3 regions of the Streptomyces sp. P9-A2 genome follow, and region 1 is predicted to be linked to each of the others. Evidence: riboswitches for the same ligand, from Rfam matches in the RefSeq annotation. Region 1 holds a riboswitch; each other region holds the start of a gene.
What was found. A riboswitch is a leader RNA that binds a small molecule or an ion and turns the genes downstream of it on or off. The one in region 1 is predicted to bind cyclic di-AMP.
Positions count from the first base shown of each region.

Region 2: linked by a shared signal. The riboswitch ahead of V4Y04_RS14730 (transglycosylase family protein) and the one ahead of V4Y04_RS04390 (C40 family peptidase) in region 1 are both predicted to bind cyclic di-AMP.
Region 3: linked by a shared signal. The riboswitch ahead of V4Y04_RS21770 (transglycosylase SLT domain-containing protein) and the one ahead of V4Y04_RS04390 (C40 family peptidase) in region 1 are both predicted to bind cyclic di-AMP.

Region 1 is NZ_JAZIFX010000001.1:977,840-983,722, forward strand. It holds gene V4Y04_RS04380 (ATP-dependent Clp protease proteolytic subunit) at 1-199, shown strand, start outside; gene V4Y04_RS04385 (hypothetical protein) at 207-515, shown strand; cyclic di-AMP (ydaO/yuaA leader) riboswitch at 848-1,061, shown strand; gene V4Y04_RS04390 (C40 family peptidase) at 1,065-1,538, shown strand; gene V4Y04_RS04395 (ATP-binding protein) at 1,726-2,193, opposite strand; gene V4Y04_RS04400 (helix-turn-helix domain-containing protein) at 2,406-3,266, shown strand; gene V4Y04_RS04405 (DUF397 domain-containing protein) at 3,276-3,500, shown strand; gene V4Y04_RS04410 (8-amino-7-oxononanoate synthase) at 3,568-4,695, opposite strand; gene bioB (biotin synthase BioB) at 4,842-5,883, shown strand, end outside.
Region 2 is NZ_JAZIFX010000001.1:3,278,369-3,284,251, forward strand. It holds gene eno (phosphopyruvate hydratase) at 1-26, opposite strand, end outside; gene V4Y04_RS14730 (transglycosylase family protein) at 415-1,191, opposite strand; cyclic di-AMP (ydaO/yuaA leader) riboswitch at 1,196-1,364, opposite strand; gene V4Y04_RS14735 (transglycosylase family protein) at 1,683-2,615, opposite strand; gene V4Y04_RS14740 (cytochrome P450 family protein) at 2,943-4,235, opposite strand; gene V4Y04_RS14745 (nucleoside triphosphate pyrophosphohydrolase) at 4,318-5,307, opposite strand; gene V4Y04_RS14750 (SurA N-terminal domain-containing protein) at 5,476-5,883, opposite strand, start outside.
Region 3 is NZ_JAZIFX010000001.1:4,767,672-4,773,554, reverse strand. It holds gene V4Y04_RS21775 (polyprenyl synthetase family protein) at 177-1,187, opposite strand; cyclic di-AMP (ydaO/yuaA leader) riboswitch at 1,803-1,972, shown strand; gene V4Y04_RS21770 (transglycosylase SLT domain-containing protein) at 1,976-2,479, shown strand; gene V4Y04_RS21765 (HAD family hydrolase) at 2,561-3,430, opposite strand; gene V4Y04_RS21760 (GNAT family N-acetyltransferase) at 3,711-4,802, shown strand; gene V4Y04_RS21755 (glycosyltransferase) at 4,926-5,883, shown strand, end outside.

The DNA.
Region 1 (5,883 bases):
TCAGGCGGAGGAACTGTGGCGGATCCGGGACCGGATCGAGGACATGCTGGTCCGGCACACCCACCGCACCCCGGAACAGGTCCGGTCGGACGTCGAACGGGACACCGTCCTCGACGCGCGGGCGGCAGTGGAGTACGGCCTCGCCGACCGGATCCTGGCCGACCGCGAGAGCCCGCGCCCCACTCCCGGCGCGAGGTGAACCACCGATGCTGCCCCCCGAACTGCCGCCGCTGCCCGCGCTGACCCGCGCCGAGGCCGAGTTGATCGACTGTTATCTCGAGGCCGTCGACCTGCTCGGCCGGATCAACCCGGCCCGCGACGGCGACACCTATCGTGGGCTGCGCGCCGCACAGGCGCTGGTCGGTAAGGCCGTCGCACTGCGCGACGCGCTGACCCTGATGCACCGGCGCGGCGAGACCGAACTGCACGCCGCCACACTGACCCGGGCCCTGCGGGTGCTGGACGGCGACCGGCGCACGGCCCGGGTCACGCTGCCGCCGGGCTCCGACAGCTGACGCCTGTACCGGTCCGGCCGGGGACGGCGTCGGCGGCACGTCCGCACCGGAGTTGAAACGGACCAAAGGGGGTACCGCCAACCGGTGTATATGTCGACTCCTTTTCGGGCCGTCACAGTTGCGCACCACGCGTGGCCACTTACCGGAACAGGTCATTCCGATGCTGGTCCGGGACTCCTCGGCACTCCGGACGGCAGCCCGGACATGAGGCTGTCCACTCGAACGGATGAGTGGTGAGTAACAACACAAACCCCCGGTTCCATTGGGATTTCGGGCCGACGGTTGCCAAGATCGCTCACTGACGACAAGACCCCGCCGCCGCGGCGGGGCGATCCGGGCGGACGCCGAATCCTGCCGCCGCCCGGATGACCGGTCGACAGGAGTGGATCGGCAGGAGTGGAGGACCCGAGCAATACGGGCCGCCGGAACGGGAGTTCGATTCCCGCGCCGAGCAGCTCTTGGGGTGAAGCCGCACTCGTGCGGCCGGGCAACTTCGCCAGCCCGAATCCGACAGGTCATCCTTCACAGGCGGCTGACGAAGGGTTGCGCATGACCGCGCTCAATCGCGTCCCGTCTCTCATGGCCAGGGCCGGTACGGCCTCGGCCCTCACCCTCGCCGCCGTGGGCGGCTCGATCGTCCTCCCCGGCACCGCCTCGGAGGCGGCGGCCGCGACTCCGGCCGCCAAGGCCCTCAAGATCGCAGCGTCCAAGAAGGGCGCGCCCTACCGGTGGGGCGCCACCGGACCGAGCCGCTTCGACTGCTCCGGACTCACCCTCTACTCGTTCAAGAAGGCGGGCAAGCAGCTGCCCCGCACTGCGTCCCAGCAGTACAACAAGACCCGCCACATCTCCGCCTCGAACCGCAAGGCGGGGGACCTGGTCTTCTTCCACTCGGGCCAGAACGTGTACCACGTGGGCATCTACGCGGGCCAGGGCAAACTCTGGCACGCGCCCAAGACCGGGGACGTGGTACGCCTGCAGAAGATCTGGACCCGCAGCGTCTGGTACGGCCGGGTGAAGTGATCCGCGTGGGCGGCGGCACCCCTCTGCCGCCGCCCCGCCCAACGCGCCGAACGACGCCCGGGCAACACACCGGTGCGGCGGCTCGAGGATCTGCGTATCGCCCGAACGGGTGAGCAGGTCCTCTTTTCGCTTCTTCCACCTCCGCCCGCCCCTCTTCCCGCCCTCGCCCCGTTCCTGTCGCGACCCCCTACGGTTCCTGCTGTCCTGCCACTTCGACCGCCGTGGCCGGCTCGGCGGGAACGGCCCACGGGAGGACGACGGAGACGGTCTTCCCGCCCTCCCTGGTGGGGCGGACCCTCATCCTGCCGCCGCACTCCACGGCCAGCCAGCGGATGATGACCAGCCCTCGGCCGTTGTCCTGCTGGACCGCGGCGGGGAGCCGCTTGGGGAACCTCGGGTGGCTGTCGGTGACCCCGATGCACAGCTGGTCGTGCCGGTCGAGGACGAGGTCCACGGTGAACGTGGGTGACTGCCCCAGGGTGTGCTGCACGGCGTTGGTCGCGAGTTCGGACACGATCAGCCGGATGGTGTCGGACACTTCCGTGTCCTCCGGCATGCCCCACTCCGCCAGCGTGCCCACCACATGGGCGCGGGCCGCGGAGACCGAGGCGGGATCGCTCGGCAGAGTGATGGATGCTTCCAGATGGTCTGCCATGGCGATGTCGTCCCTTTCCACGGGACCGCAGTCCGACACGGAGCGGCTGATTCGAGTACGGTCCCGCACTGGTGCTTCGTCGCCAGACTGCCATCACCACAGGCCGTCGGCGACGATACGGCCAGGATATGCATATATCTGTCGCTCAAAGCGGTGAACTCTGCGACGGGAAACCGTATTTGGGTGGCCCCGAGGGAGTAAGAGGGGAAGCCATGCAGCACGGTCCCGCGGTACGCCGCCGGAAACTGGGCGCCGAACTGCGCTCGCTGCGCACGTCGGCAGGGTTCACCAGTGGGGAGGCGGCCCGGCTGGTGGGCTGGCACCAGTCGAAGGTGAGCCGCATCGAGACGGGCACGAGCGGAGTGAAACCGGCCGATGTGCGGTTACTGCTCGACGCCTACGGCCTGGCCGATGCCCAGTTGAGGGAGTTGCTGCTGGTGCTGGCGGGATCCGACGACAACGGCGGACGGCACCACTGGTGGCATGCGTACCGCGGGGTGCTGCCGCCCACCTACCGGGACTTCATCAGCCTGGAGTCCCAGGCCGGCGCCATGCGGACCCTGGAGACCACGGTGGTTCCCGGACTGCTGCAGACACCCGAGTACGCGCGGGCGGTGACCGAGGCCGCATTGGAGGGCGTCTCCGAGGAGCGGCTGGACACGCTGGTGGAGGTGCGGCTGGCCAGGCAGGACGTCCTGCGGGCGGATCCGCCGCTGGAGTTGAGCGCGGTCCTGGACGAGGCGGTGCTGCGACGGCAGGTCGGCGGTCCCGGCGTCATGACCCGTCAGCTGGAACGGCTGGTGGAAGCGGCGCGCCTCCCCCAAGTAAGGCTCCAGGTACTGCCGTTCACAGCCGGGGCGCACATCGGCGTCACCGGGCCTTTCGTAATCTTCTCATTTTCGCGCACTTCTGATCTGGATGTTGTAGTTCTCGACCACTTGACGAGTAGCCTCTATCTGGAGTGGAAAGAAGACCTCCGGGCGTACTCGGAGGCTTTCAACGCCCTCTCGGTCCACGCCCTTTCGCCAGAGGACTCGTTGGATTTCATCGCCGGGACAGCTGCCGGCGTGTAAGGAGGCACGATGCCCGCTCCGCCTCGGACCCTTCCCTCCAGCACCGATCTGCACGGTGTGCGGTGGCTGCGCAGCAGCTACAGCACGGGCGCGAACAACTGCGTGGAGACGGCCCGGCCGGCCTTCGGCCCCGGAGCCGGACTGCTCGCCGTGCGCGATTCCAAGAACCCGGCCGGACCCGCGCTGCTCATCTCCCCCGGGAGCTGGGCGGAGTTCGTGGCCGCGGTTCACTGACCCACCGGTCCGCCGGCACCCACCCGACCGTTCGTCATCGGGCGACTCACGGCCGTGTCCCGCCGACTCATGGCCGCGTGTCGCCGATCACCTGTACAGCGCGTTCGATCTCGGCCCCGGACAGGTCCGCGCGGGCGGTCAGTCTGAGCCGTGAGATGCCGTCGGGCACGGAAGGAGGGCGGAAGCAGCCCACGGACAGGCCGGCCGCCCGGCAGTCGGCCGCCCATCGCACGGCCTGCTCCGGGGACGGGGCACGCACCGAGACGACCGCGGCGTCGGGACGTACGGCTTCGAGGCCCGCGGCCGTCAGCCGGTGGTGCAGGTCGCGCGCCACCGCGCCCGCCCGCGCCGCACGTCCGGGTTCGCGGCGCAACAACCGCAGGGCCGCGAGCGCGGCTCCCGCGGCCGCCGGTGCCAGGCCCGTGTCGAAGATGAACGTCCGGGCCGTGTTGACCAGATGCTCGACGACCCGCGCCGGGCCGAGCACCGCTCCGCCCTGGCTGCCGAGCGACTTGGACAGCGTGAGCGTCACCACGACGTCCTCGGCGCCGGCGAGCCCCGCCGCGTGCGGGGCGCCGCGTCCGCCGTCACCGAGCACCCCGAGGCCGTGGGCGTCGTCGAGCACCAGTCCCGCGCCGTGCTCACGGCACGCCCCCGCCAGCGCGGCGAGCGGAGCGGCGTCCCCGTCGACCGAGAAGACCGTGTCGGACACGGCCACGGCGGCTCCGTCGTGCCCGCTCAGCGCCTTGCGCACAGCATCCGGTTCGGCGTGCGCCACGACCTGCGTCCTGCCCCGGGCCAGCCGGCAGCCGTCGATCAGGGAGGCGTGGTTGCCCGCGTCGGACACGATCAGGGCGCCGTGCGGGGCGAGCGCGGTGACGGCCGCGAGGTTGGCCGCGTATCCGGAGGAGAGGACGAGGGCCGCCTCGAAGCCGCAGAAGTCGGCCAGTTCGCGTTCCAGCTCGGTGTGCAGCTCGGTGGTGCCGGTGACGAGCCGGGACCCGGTGGCCCCGCCGCCCCAGGTCCGCGCGGCCCGCGCCGCGCCCTCGGCCACTTCCGGGTGACGGGCGAGGCCCAGGTAGTCGTTGCTCGCCAGGTCCAGGAGCGGCGCGTCGGCGGCCCGCGGGCGCAGCGTCCGTACGAGCCCGGCCCGGCGGCGCAGCTCCGCCTGCTCGTCGATCCAGCCGAACGCCATGGGTCCTCCGGTGATTTTGCAGGCAATGAACAGACAGTAGCGGGGCGGCCTCCGGACCACAGTGTGGCCATGCCCACAGCCGACAGCGCCTCTGTTGTACGAACCGTCCTTGGCCGGGGCGGCCGAATAGGACAGGATCGGCTTTCATGGACCTGCTGAACACGCTGGTGGACAAGGGGCTGCGGCGCGAGACGCCGACCCGTGAGGAAGCGCTGGCCGTCCTCGGGACGTCCGACGACGATCTGCTCGATGTGGTGGCCGCGGCCGGAAAGGTGCGGCGGCACTGGTTCGGGCGGCGGGTGAAACTCAACTATCTGGTCAACCTCAAGTCCGGCCTGTGCCCGGAGGACTGCTCCTACTGTTCCCAGCGGCTCGGTTCGAAGGCCGACATCCTGAAGTACACCTGGCTCAAACCCGGCCAGGCCTCGCAGGCGGCCGCGGCCGGACTGGCGGGCGGCGCCAAACGGGTGTGCCTGGTGGCCAGCGGCCGCGGTCCGACCGACCGTGACGTGGACCGTGTCTCCGACACGATCAGGGCGATCAAGGAGGGCAACGAGGGCGTCGAGGTGTGCGCCTGCCTCGGACTGCTCTCCGAGGGGCAGGCGGAGCGGCTGCGCGAGGCGGGCGCGGACGCCTACAACCACAACCTCAACACCTCCGAGGCCACCTACGGGGACATCACCACCACCCATACGTACGCCGACCGGGTGGACACCGTGCACAAGGCGCACGCGGCCGGTCTGTCCGCCTGTTCCGGTCTGATCGCCGGCATGGGTGAGAGCGACGCGGACCTGGTCGACGTGGTCTTCGCACTGCGCGAGCTGGACCCGGACTCGGTGCCGGTGAACTTCCTGATCCCGTTCGAGGGCACGCCGCTCGCGAAGGAATGGAACCTCAGCCCGCAGCGGTGCCTGAGGATCCTGGCGATGGTGCGGTTCGTGTGCCCGGACGTCGAGGTGCGGATCGCGGGTGGCCGGGAGGTGCATCTGCGTACCATGCAGCCGCTCGCGCTGCACCTGGCCAACTCGATCTTCCTCGGGGACTACCTCACCAGCGAGGGCCAGGCGGGCCGGGCCGACCTGGAGATGATCGCGGACGCCGGGTTCGAGGTGGAGGGCACCGACCGGGTGACACTGCCAAAACACCGGGCGGCGGGCACGGGCGGGTGCGGGTCCCACAAGAACGGCG
Region 2 (5,883 bases), 2.3 Mb from region 1:
GCTACGACGACGTCGATGGACGGCACGAGCATCTCCTTCATGGATGTGACGTGGTTCAGCGGGGCCACGGGGCCCTGCGGACCCGAGCCTATCCGGCTCGGAGCGATCGGCCATCCGGTCGGCCGCTTCGCGGACAGAACCGAGAGTAAATTGTTTCCGAACGGAACAAAGGCGGTATCGGAAAACCGGGAGACGGAAAACCGCGAGACGGGGGCGGGAGGCCGGGAAACGGGGGCGGGAGCGGGAGGCCGGGAGACGGGCGGGAGGCCGGGAGACGGGAGGCCGGGTCCGGCACCGCGTACGGACCGGATCCGGCCTCGAACACGGAGAAGCCCCGCTCCGGCGCGTATGGGGGATACGCGCCGGAGCGGGGCAAGGACCCCGTGGGGGAGGAGCCGGACGTGCGGCCGCGCCTTACTTCAGGTGCAGCTGCTGACCCGGGTAGATGAGGTCGGCGTCCTCGACGATGTCGTCGTTCAGCTTGAACAGCTTGTCCCAGCCGCCCTTGACGTCGTGCTCCGAGGCGATCGAGCTGAGGGTGTCGCCCTTGGCGACCTTGTACTCGCCGTCGCCCTTCTCGACCTTCTCGCCGGTCGGGGTGGTGACGGTCTTCTTGGCGGCCGGACGCTCGTCGGAGCGGGAGGCCTTCTGCTCGGCGGAACGCTCGGGAGCGGCCTCGGTGCTCCGCTCCTGGGACTCCCGCTTCGGAGCCTCCTGCTTCGGGGCCTCCTGCGAGGAGCCGCTGTTCTGGCCGCCGGAGCTCTGGTTGCCCGAGCCCTGGTTGCCCGAGCCCTCGGCGGAACCGCCACCGCCGTGGGCGGCGTTGGACAGGCCCTTGCCGCAGACCGGCCAGGCACCCTTGCCCTGGCCCGCGAGGACCTTCTCGGCGATCTCGATCTGCTGGGCCTTGCTGGCCTGGTCGGCGGTGCCGGCGTACGTCGTGCCGCCGTAGCCGGCCCAGGTGGAGGCGGAGAACTGCAGACCGCCGTAGTAACCGTTGCCGGTGTTGATCGACCAGTTGCCGCCGGACTCGCACTGGGCGACCGAGTTCCACTCGGAGGCGGTTGCGGCGGAAGCATTGCCGGCCGCCATCAGCGGGGCGGCGACGGCGGCACCGGTGACGCCGGCGATGGCGATGACACGGGTGGCCTTGGACGGACGACGGTGCTTGCCCTTGCCGGAAAACAGCATGGTTGGATCCCCTCACCGACGCCTACGAGGTGAGCTGTCGGGTTCGGGCCGGTTGAGTTGCCCGGCCGCGTCCCTCCCGGGACGCGACTTCACCCCAAGCCGCATCCGGCTTTCTCCACCGGATCCGGCGCCTACCTTGGGTCCCCCGCTCCTGCCTACGGCGCATGACGCGACGGCTGTTCCCGTACCGCCACTGGCAGGATTCGGCGTGGTGGCGGCCGGGGCCCGCGATGGCGAGCGGTCACGACCGTAGACACGGGATCGGCAGATTATCAAAGACGATCAGGGCTTCTGAGACCTATCTCTCATCGCCTTTAAACCGGACATTCATCGCGAAACGTGACCCTCAACTGGCTTTGCCGGCGCGCTTTTTCGCGCGCCGACCCACCTGCCGCCCCGTCACCGCGCGACCGGCGCACGCCCGCCGCCCGCCGCCCGGTCGGGAGAGACTCCCGCGCCCGACTGCCGACCGAATGTCAGCCGTTGCCCGATCAGGACCCGAACCCGAGCGCCTGACTGGGAAGGATGAGGTTCGGGACGGCCGCGCCCACGACCTCGCCCTCTCCGTCGAAGGCGAGGAAGTCGGAGGCGGCCGAGGAGTCGCTCCCGGAGTTCGCGCCGGAGCCGCTCGACGGGGACGAGCCGTCAAGACCGCGTGAGAAACCGAGGCCGCCACGCGAGGCGTGCCGGCCGGAGGATCCGGCCTCACGGTCCTTACGCGCCTCCTCCTCGGCGCTGGCGCCGCGGTGACGGCCGCTGCCGGAACTCTCGCCGTCGGCCGATCCCGAAGCGCCGCCCTTTTGTCCCGACTTGCCCGATTCCTTACCCTTGCCCGAGGCCGAGGGAGACGAGGAGGCGGAGGCGGAAGAAGAAGCGTCGGGTTCGGCCGATCCGTCCGCGCCCTCCCCCTTCTCCTTGCCGTCCGCGGTGTCCTTCGCGTCCGACGAGGAGTCGGAGGACTGGGACGGCGACGGAGTGTCGGACCCTTCGGGACCGTACTTGTCCGACGAGTCGTCCTGCGTACCGGTGCCGACGTCGAGCACGGGCGAGTCCTGACCCAGGCCCCCCAGCAGCCCGCAGGCCCTCCACGCGTCGACACCCTGGTCGGCGAGGATCTTCTCGGCCACCGCTATCTGCTGGCCGCGGCTGGCCTGGTCGGCGCTGGTCGCGTAGTCGAGGCCGCCGTACTTCTCCCAGTCCTCCTGGGCCAACTGCAGGCCGCCGTAGTAACCGTTGCCGGAGTTCTGGCTCCAGGAGCCACCGGACTCGCACTCGGCGACCTTGTCCCAGGTCGGGCCGTCGGCCGCGCTGGCCGCGCCGGCGCCGAGGAGGGGGATCGCGATGGCCGAGCCGGTCACTCCGGCTGCGACGAGAAGAGCCGGAGCCTGGCGGGGGCGACGGTGACGACCGTTCCCGGAGAGCATGCGGAGACCTTTCGCAGACAACGGTTGCTCGCACGACGGTTCGAGCTGTGGTGCCGCAAGAACGAGACGCCGTGCTTGATGGGTGAACGTATCGGCAGTCGAACGCTTGTCACAAGTTCATGCCGCGCAGATCACATAAAGATCACAGAGGTGAGTGTGTGTCATCTTTACGCTGGTCCTGCCGGGGTTCGACGGACCGTGTCCACAACGGACCTGACGGTCACTTGCGCGAGGGCGAAAGGCATTCGGAGGCCGGCCCGGAGCGGACTCGGCGGCCATCCGGGGCATTTCGGAATGCGTGCCGAGCACGGCGCTCTGTAGGCGACATCACGTCGGCGGCGCGGTGAATCGCACCGGCAGTGTGCGCAGTCCGCGCATGATGAGACCGCCGCGCCAGCGCAGTTCGGCCGGGTCCGCCGCGAGTTCGAGGTCCGGCAGACGGGTCAGCAGCGTGGCGAGCGCGGTCTGGCCCTCCAGGCGGGCCAGGGGAGCGCCGAGGCAGTAGTGGATGCCGTGGCCGTATCCCAGATGCTGGTTGTCGCGCCGTGCGAGGTCGAGCGTGTCGGGGTCGGTGAACCGCTCCGGGTCCCGGTCCGCGGCGGCCAGGACGACGAGGACCGGGTCGCCGGCCGAGATGTGCTGCCCGCCGAGGGTGAGTGCCTCGGCGGCGAACCGCCAGGTGGCCAGCTCCACGGGCCCGTCGTAGCGCAGGAGTTCCTCCACTCCGGTCTCCAGCAGTTCGCGTTCTCCGGCGGCGAGGGACGTCTGCAGGCGCTCGCGCTGGTCGGGGTGGGTGAGCAGTGCGTAGGTGCCGTTGCCGATGAGGTTGACGGTGGTCTCGAAGCCCGCGAACAGCAGGATGAACGCCATGGCGGCGGCCTCGTTCTCGGTGAGGTGCTCACCGTGGTCGGAGGCGCGGATCAAGCCGGAGATGAGGTCCTCGCCGGGGGCGGGCTCGGCGGGCAGGGCCTCGCGCTTGCGGTGGATCAGGTCGGCCAGGTAGCCGCGCATCTTCTTCACCGACCGGGCGACCCCGCCCCGGGGCCCGCCCTGATGCCGGATCATCATGCCCGCCCAGTCCCGGAAGTCGTCCTGGTCCTCCCGGGGGACGCCGAGCAGGTCGCAGATGGCGTAGATGGGGAGCGGGAACGCGAACTCGTGGATGAGGTCGGCGGAGCCGCGCTCCGCGAACCGGTCGATGAGGCCGTCGGTGAGCTCCTGCACCCGGGACTCGAACTCGGCGACGCGGCGCGGTGTGAACGCCTTGCTGACCAGTTTGCGCAGCCGGGTGTGGTCCGGCGGGTCGATGTTGAGCAGATGCGTCATCAGCTCGGCCTTGCGCTCACCGGGGATGCCGGTCTTCCCCTTGGCGTGGGCGGGCCCGTCGTGGTGCGCCGGGTTCTTGGAGAGGCGGGGGTCGGCGAGGGTCTGCTTGGCGTCGGCGTAACGGGTCACCAGCCAGGCCTCCACCCCGCTGGGCAGCCGCGTCCGGTGCACGGGCGCGTGCTCCCTCAGCCAGGCGTACGCGGGGTAGGGGTCGCTCGCGAACTCCCAGGTGAAGAGTTCGGGGGCGCCGTTCTCGGGCTGGGACTGAAACTGGGGCTGGGGCTGGTCGTTCACCGCTCGACCGTATCCGGCGGCAGACGGGGAGATGCGCCCCGCTCCTCACGACAGGCACCCGGTGGCACACGGGCAGGGACATCTATTCCCCCACGCCCTCCGCGGCCCGTATCGCGTCCCGGTAGGTCCGGGCGGCCGCGCGCAGCGCCGCCTCCGGGTCGGCGCCCTCCGCCTCGGCCCGCACCGCGAGGCCGAGCAGTTCGTAGCCGATGCCCTCCGCCCGGGGCAGGGGGACATCCAGCCCGGCCGTGCGGACGCGGGAGGCGAGTTTGGCGGCGAGGGCCAGTCCCGGCTGGCCCAGCGGGATGCCCTCGGTGACCGAGGTGCGCCGCTTCTCGACCGCCTTGGTGCGCAGCCAGTGCGCCTTGACCTCCTCGGGGGTGGTCGCCGTCTCGTCGCCGAAGACGTGCGGGTGGCGGTGGACGAGCTTGGCGACGATGCCGCCGGCCACGTCGTCGACGGAGAAGGGATCCTCGGGGTGCTCCTCGGCGATCCGGGCGTGGAAGACGACCTGGAGGAGGACGTCACCCAGTTCCTCGCGCAGTTCGTCCCGGTCGCCCTCCTCGATCGCCTCGACGAGTTCGTACGCCTCCTCGATGCCGTACTTCGCCAGGCCCTTGTGGGTCTGCCGGGAGGACCAGGGGCACTCGGCACGGATGCGGTCCATGACCTGGACGAGGTCGAGCAGGCGGGCGCCCGGCAGATCGTAGGAGGCGGGGAGCAGTTCCAGCTCCGGCATCGGGACACGGCCGGAGCCGGCGAGGCGGGCCAGGCCGTCGGTCAGGGCGGGCTCGCCCTCGCCGGTCGCCACGACCACCACCGTCCGCCCGCCGGCGCAGGCGCCCACCAGGTCCTCGGCGGCCGGGGACGCCTCCTCGACCGGTATGCCCGCCTCGCGCAGATACGGCAGCTGCGGGTGGGCGCCGTCCGCGCACAGCACCTTGTCGGCCGCGTGCAGGATCTGCCAGGCGGGCCAGGACAGCAGGCCGGGCGCGACGCGGTGGCTGGTGGTGAGCAGGACGATGCGGCCGGTCGGAGCCGCGGAGGGGGCCGCGGGGCTGATTGCGTTCACGATCCGAAACTAACCCACGGCGCCGCCGGCCCCAGAAAGTTGTCCACAGGAGATCCGTCCCGGTGTGAAAGTACGCCCGACTCGTCAGACAACCGCCCGACTAGTCAAGCGACCGGCTGACTCGTCAGACAACCGCCCTGCTGATTCGTCAGACGACCGCCCGGCCCGTCAGGCGACCGGCTGGGCTCCGGCTGCCCCCGTGACCTCGCGTACCCACGGGGTCCCGGCGTCGACGCGGCTGCTCTTCTCGTCGTCCCAGGTGCCGTAGCGCGGGTTGAGGTCGACGTCGAGCTTCTTGCTCGCCTCGGACAGCGCCTGCCAGAACTCGGGCCTGCTGGTGTCGGTGCCGAGCCCCTGGGCAAGCTTCTGGGCCTGGAGCTGAAGGCGGAGGTTGTCGTCGAGCCGCTCCGGCGGGATGCCGTACTGCTGCAGCCAGGCCGATTCCAGGGCCTCGGCCCCGCCGGCCTGCTCCTCCAGACCGGACCGCATCCCCTGGATCTCCTTGGGGGTGACCCTCACACCGGCGTCGCTCGCGGCACGCTCCAGCACCCGGTCCAGGACCATGCTGTGCAGGGT
Region 3 (5,883 bases), 3.8 Mb from region 1:
AGGAGGGAGTGATGGCGGAGCCATCGCGACCGACGACAACGCCGGAGGCGAAGCCGCATGACGCCGGGAGCCCGCTCCCCATCGCGGGTGAGGTCGTCAGGGCCGACGACGACCTGTGCGGGCCGGTGACGGCCGGGTGCGGGGGACCGAAGCGGCGGACAGGGACGGCAGGCGGGTCAGCCGGCCCGGTGCACCACCGCGTCGCACAGCTCGACCAGGGCCGTCTTCGACTCGCACTCCGGCAACGGAGCCAGCGCCGAGCGCGCCTCTTCCGCATAGCGCACGGTGTCCCGGCGGGCCTGCTTTAGCGCGGGGTGGGCGCGCAGCAGCCGCAGCGCCTCGGCGTGCCGGTCGTCGTCGGTGAGGTCGGAGTCCAGCAACTCGCACAGGGCGATGTCCTCGGCCAGTCCCAGCCGGGCCGTCCGCTCGCGCAGCCGCAGCACGGGCAGGGTCGGGATGCCCTCACGCAGGTCGGTGCCCGGGGTCTTGCCGGACTCGTGGGAGTCGGAGGCGATGTCCAGTACGTCGTCGGCGAACTGGAAGGCGACCCCGAGGCGCTCGCCGTACTGGGTCAGCACGTCCACGACGGTGTCGTCGGCCCCGGCCATCATGGCGCCGAACCGGCAGGAGACGGCGACCAGCGAGCCGGTCTTTCCGCTGAGGACGTCCAGGTAGTGGTCGACCGGGTCCCGGCCGTCCTGCGGCCCCGCGGTCTCCAGGATCTGACCGGTGACCAGTCGCTCGAACGCCTCGGCCTGCACCCGTACGGCCTCCGGTCCGAGGTCGGCCAGGATGTGCGAGGCACGGGCGAAGAGGAAGTCACCGGTGAGGACGGCGACGGAGTTGCCCCAGCGTGCGTTGGCGCTGGGCACCCCACGCCGTACCTCGGCGGCGTCCATCACGTCGTCGTGGTACAGGGTGGCCAGGTGGGTCAACTCGACGACGACGGCGGACGGTACGACGCCGGGCGCGTAGGGGTCGCCGAACTGGGCGCAGAGCATCACGAGCAGCGGCCGGAACCGCTTGCCGCCGGCCCGCACCAGGTGCTGGGCGGCCTCCGTGATGAAGGGCACCTCACTCTTGGTGGCCTCGAGCAGCCCCTCCTCGACAGCCGTCATCCCGGCCTGGACATCGGCTTCCAGAGCCTGGTCCCGCACGCTCAGCCCGAACGGCCCGACGACGGTCACGAGGGGTCTCCTGTCTGCTGGTGTCCACTGGCGCTTAGACGTCGTGCACAGTCTGTCGATAGGTCGCTGACATCACTCGCGTCAGCGTATCCGGTCATGTTTCGATCACCGCCAGCACCCACATTCCCCAGACTCACCTGCGCAGGCGTGCACGGCGTCTCACGGCACCCTCCGATATCGGATCACAACCAGATCGTTTCTGATCAGTTGGTAACAAAGGATATTCCTCGCCTTTCGGGCGCGACGACCCACCCTCGGGACGCACCCCGAACCGCGATCCGGCACACGATCCGGCACGCGAATCATCCTGCCCACCCAGAGGCCCGATTTGCCGTAATTACCAAGTAAATCCCTCCTGGTGGCAAATGTGAACACGCCGTACGGCCAGTGAAGTGAGTCACGCGCACCCCGGCACACCCACCCCCTCACGCCCGTCGGCGATTCCCCTTGCGCCGGGAGCGAGTTGACCCTTTGCATCCACAAAGATCCAAGCGTCGCAAACAGCCCGATACAAGATCAAGCAGCGTGTTCTGTGACGGTTGCACTTGTTTCCGACAAGTGCACTCGCATACGTTCCCGGCCTGTCGGGCGAACGCCGAATCCTGCCACCGCCCGCGCCACCCATCGATGAACTCACGCACGGCAGGAGCGGGGGACCCAGGTAAGCCGCCGGACCGGTTCGCACCCGGAACGGCTCGGGGTGAAGCCATGCCCGCAGGGGCACGGCCGGGCACTCTCCCGCCCGAACCCGACAGCTCACCTCGCAGGCGTAGGAGAGGAACACAGACATGACCGCATCCGGTCCGCCCCGCCGCTTCGGCCGCTCCCGCCTCGTCCGCTCCTTCGCCGTCGCCGGCGTCGTGGCGGTCGCCCTCCCGCTGTTCGGCGCCACCCCCGCCTCCGCCGCCGTCCCCGCCGTCCCCGCCTCCGCCGCTGCCGCGACGTCCGACGCCGGCTCCGTGACCGCGTACCCGGACAACCTCGACGGCTGGATCCACGAGTCGCTGTCCGTCATGGCGCAGCACGGCATCCCCGGCAGCTACGACTCCATCCACCGCAACATCCTGCGCGAGTCGTCCGGCAACCCGCAGGCCATCAACCTGTGGGACTCCAACGCCGCGGCCGGCACTCCGTCGAAGGGCCTGCTCCAGGTCATCGACCCGACCTTCCAGGCCTACCACGTGCCCGGTACGGTCTTCGACCCGTTCGACCCGGTCGCGAACATCACGGCGGCCTGCAACTACGCGGCGGACCGCTACGGCTCCATCGACAACGTCTTCGGCGCCTACTGAGGCACCCGGACCCATCGGGACGCCTGAGCACCGGAACACCGGCGGCACCGGCGGCACCGGCCACACCCGCGGCACCGAGGCCTACCGGGACACTCTCCCGGACCTGGGGCGGGGCAGCACGTGCGGGGGCACGTGCCGCCCCGTTCCGCCGAACAACCGCTCGAGGACGATGGCCACGCCGTCGTCCTCGTTCGACGTGGTGACCTCGTCGGCCACCGCCTTGAGCTCGGGGTGCGCGTTGGCCATGGCGACCCCGTGGGCCGCCCAGTCGAACATCGGGATGTCGTTGGGCATGTCGCCGAAGGCGACGGTCCGCCCTGCTTCCAGCCCCAGGTGCTCGGCGGCCAGCGCGAGACCGGTCGCCTTGGTCACACCGTACGGCTGGAGTTCCACGGTGCCCGGACCCGACATGGTGACCGTGGCCAGCGAGCCGACCACCGAACGGGCCGTCGCCGCCAACTCGTCGTCGGTCAGGTGGGGATGGCGCAGCAGCACCTTGCTGATCGGCCGGACCCACAGCTCGTCCCGCCGTTCGACCCGTACGGCGGGCAGCGTCGGGTGCGGCATCAGATAGCCCGGTTCGATCAGGGTGAGTCCGTCCACCCCGTCCTGGTCGACCGCGGCGTACAGCTCCCCGACCTCGGCCTCGATCTTCCCCAGCGCGGTCTCCGCCAGTTCCCGGTCCAGGGTGACCGACCACAGCAGCCGGTCCGTACCGGCTTCGTACACCTGCGCGCCCTGTCCGCACACCGCGAGCCCGGTGGCCCCCAGGCCGTCCAGGAGCGGCCGCACCCTGGGCGCCGGGCGCCCCGTCACCACGAGGTGCCGGGCACCGGCCCGCGCCGCCAGCGCCAGTGCGGCGAGGGAGCGGTCGGAGAGGGTGTCGTCGCCGCGCAGCAGCGTCCCGTCCAGGTCGGTGGCGATGAGCGAGCAATCGGTGGGTGCGGCCATGATCAGAGAATACGGATACCGGGCCCGCCCGACTCACCACGCCCGAGCCCACCCGGCCCGGCTCCCCGGCCCGGCCCACTCCGTCTGACCCGCTCCCGCCCGGCCCGCTCCGCCCAGCCGGCCCGCTCCGCCCGAGGCACGGGTACCCGAGGCGTGAGTGCCCCGGGGTCCATCCGCGGCTTCTGCACCATTTGGCAACAACATGCTCCGCTACCTACCGCCCTCGTGGTCTTGGGCGGTACCTTCCAAGTGTCCAGGGGGGACTTGATCGGGGGGTCAGGTGAGCAGTGGACGCACGCGTGTGCTGGGGCTCGAGGAGCTCGGCGAGGGGGAGCGGGAACGGTGGCGCGAGCTGCGTGCCGCGACGGAGGCACCGCGCAGCCCTTTCATGGAACCGGAGTTCGCCACCGCCGTGTCGAGGGTGCGGCCGCAGGCCCGGGTCGCGGTGCTGTACGAGGGGGCGTCCGCCGAGCCGGCCGGGTTCCTGCCGTACGAGCGGGGCGCGTTGGGGCAGGGCCGGGCGATCGGGCTCGGCGTCTCGGACTGCCAGGGCGCCGTCCTGAGGCCGGGTCCGGCACCGGAGACCGGTGAACTGCTGCGTGCTTGTTCGGTGTCGAGCTTCGCCTTCGACAACCTGGAGGCGGACCAGGCCCTGTTCGTCCCGCACGCGGACGAGGAGCACGCCACCTTCGTCATCGACGTGGAGAAGGGGTACGAGACCTACGAGTCCGTACTGCGCACCCAGTCGCCGAAGTTCCTGAAGACCACCCTGGCCAAGGAGCGCCGGCTCGGCCGGCAGGCCGGACCGGTGCGGTTCGTGTTCGACGAACGCGACCCGGCCGCACTCCGCGCGCTCATCGGGTGGAAGTCGGCGCAGTACCGCAGGACCGGGCGCCGCGACCGGTTCGCGCAGGAGTGGATCACCCGGCTCGTGGGCCACCTGGCCGGGACCCGGGCTCCGGAGTGCACGGGCACACTGTCCGTCCTGTACGCCGGTGACCGTCCCGTGGCCGCCCACTTCGGCCTGCGCTCGGCCTCGGTGCTGGCCTGCTGGTTCCCGGCGTACGACCCGGAGTTCGCGAAGTTCTCGCCGGGGCTCGTGCTGCATCTGCGGATGGCCGAGGCTGCGGCCGGCGAGGGCATCGGCCTGCTCGACATGGGCCGCGGCCCGGCCGAGTACAAGGACTCCCTGAAGACGGGCGAACGCGCCGTCTACGAAGGGGAGGCGACGCGTCCGGGTCTGGGCGCCGCGCTTCAGCTGCTGCGCCGTGAGCCCGCCCGCCGCGCGCACGGCTTCGTCGTCGCCCGGCCGCGTCTCGCCTCGCTGGCGTCGCGGACCCTGAAGGGGACGGCGCGGCTGCGCCGACCGTGAGGGGTCCGGGCCGCGGGAACCACTGGGGACGGCAACGGCCGCTCGCGACAACCGTTCAGCAGTTCAGCAGTTCAGCAGTTCAGCGACTCAACGGTTCAACGGTTCGTGAGGAGGGGAGGTCTCATGTCCCGCACAGCGCGTACGCAGGAGGAGATACGGCGGTTCCTGGACATCGGCGCGGTTCAGGTCGCCGAACTGGACCTGAACGGTGAGGAGACCGTCCTGAGACCCGGTCCGGGCAGCCCGCCGGTGACGCACGGCGAGGTGTTCCTGCTGGTCAGGAGAGACGGCCTGCCGGTGGGCACGCTGCTGGGGAGGGTCCCGGGGGGGGCCGATCCGATGACGGTCCTGGTGGCACTCGCACGGCAGGAGCAGGTTCAGGAGCAGGTTCAGGAGCAAGGGCGAGGTCCCGGCACGACGGAGGCGACCGTGGAGACCACCGTGCCGCCGCCCTTCACCTCGGTCGTCGTGGCCACCCGGGAGCGGGCCGGACAGCTCGCCCGCGCCCTCGACTCGCTCCTCGCGCAGGACCATCCGCACTTCGAGATCGTCGTCGTCGACAACGCGCCCGTGACGGACGAGACACGCGACCTGGTGCACCGGAAGTACGGGGAGCGCGTGCGGTACGTGTGCGAGCCGGTCCCCGGGCTCGCGACCGCGCACAACACCGGGCTCGCCCACGCCCTGGGCGAGGTGATCGCGTTCACCGACGACGACGTCGTCGCCGATGCCCGCTGGCTCACCGGGCTGACCGCGCCCTTCGCCACCGACCCGGAAATCGGCTGCGCCACCGGCCTGATCCTGCCCGCCCGGCTGCGCACCCCGGCCCAGGTCCTGCTGGAGAGCCACGGCGGCTTCGCGAAGGGGTTCACGCCGACGACGTACGACCCTCGGAACCCGCCCCGCGACGAACCGCTGTTCCCCTTCACCGCGGGCCGGTTCGGCTCCGGGGCGAACATGGCGTTCCGTACCGAGGTGCTGCGCGCGGTCGGCGGTTTCGACCCGGCCACCGGCGCCGGGACACCCGCCCGGGGCGGCGACGACCTGTACGGGTTCGTCCGGGTCCTCGCCCAGGGGCACC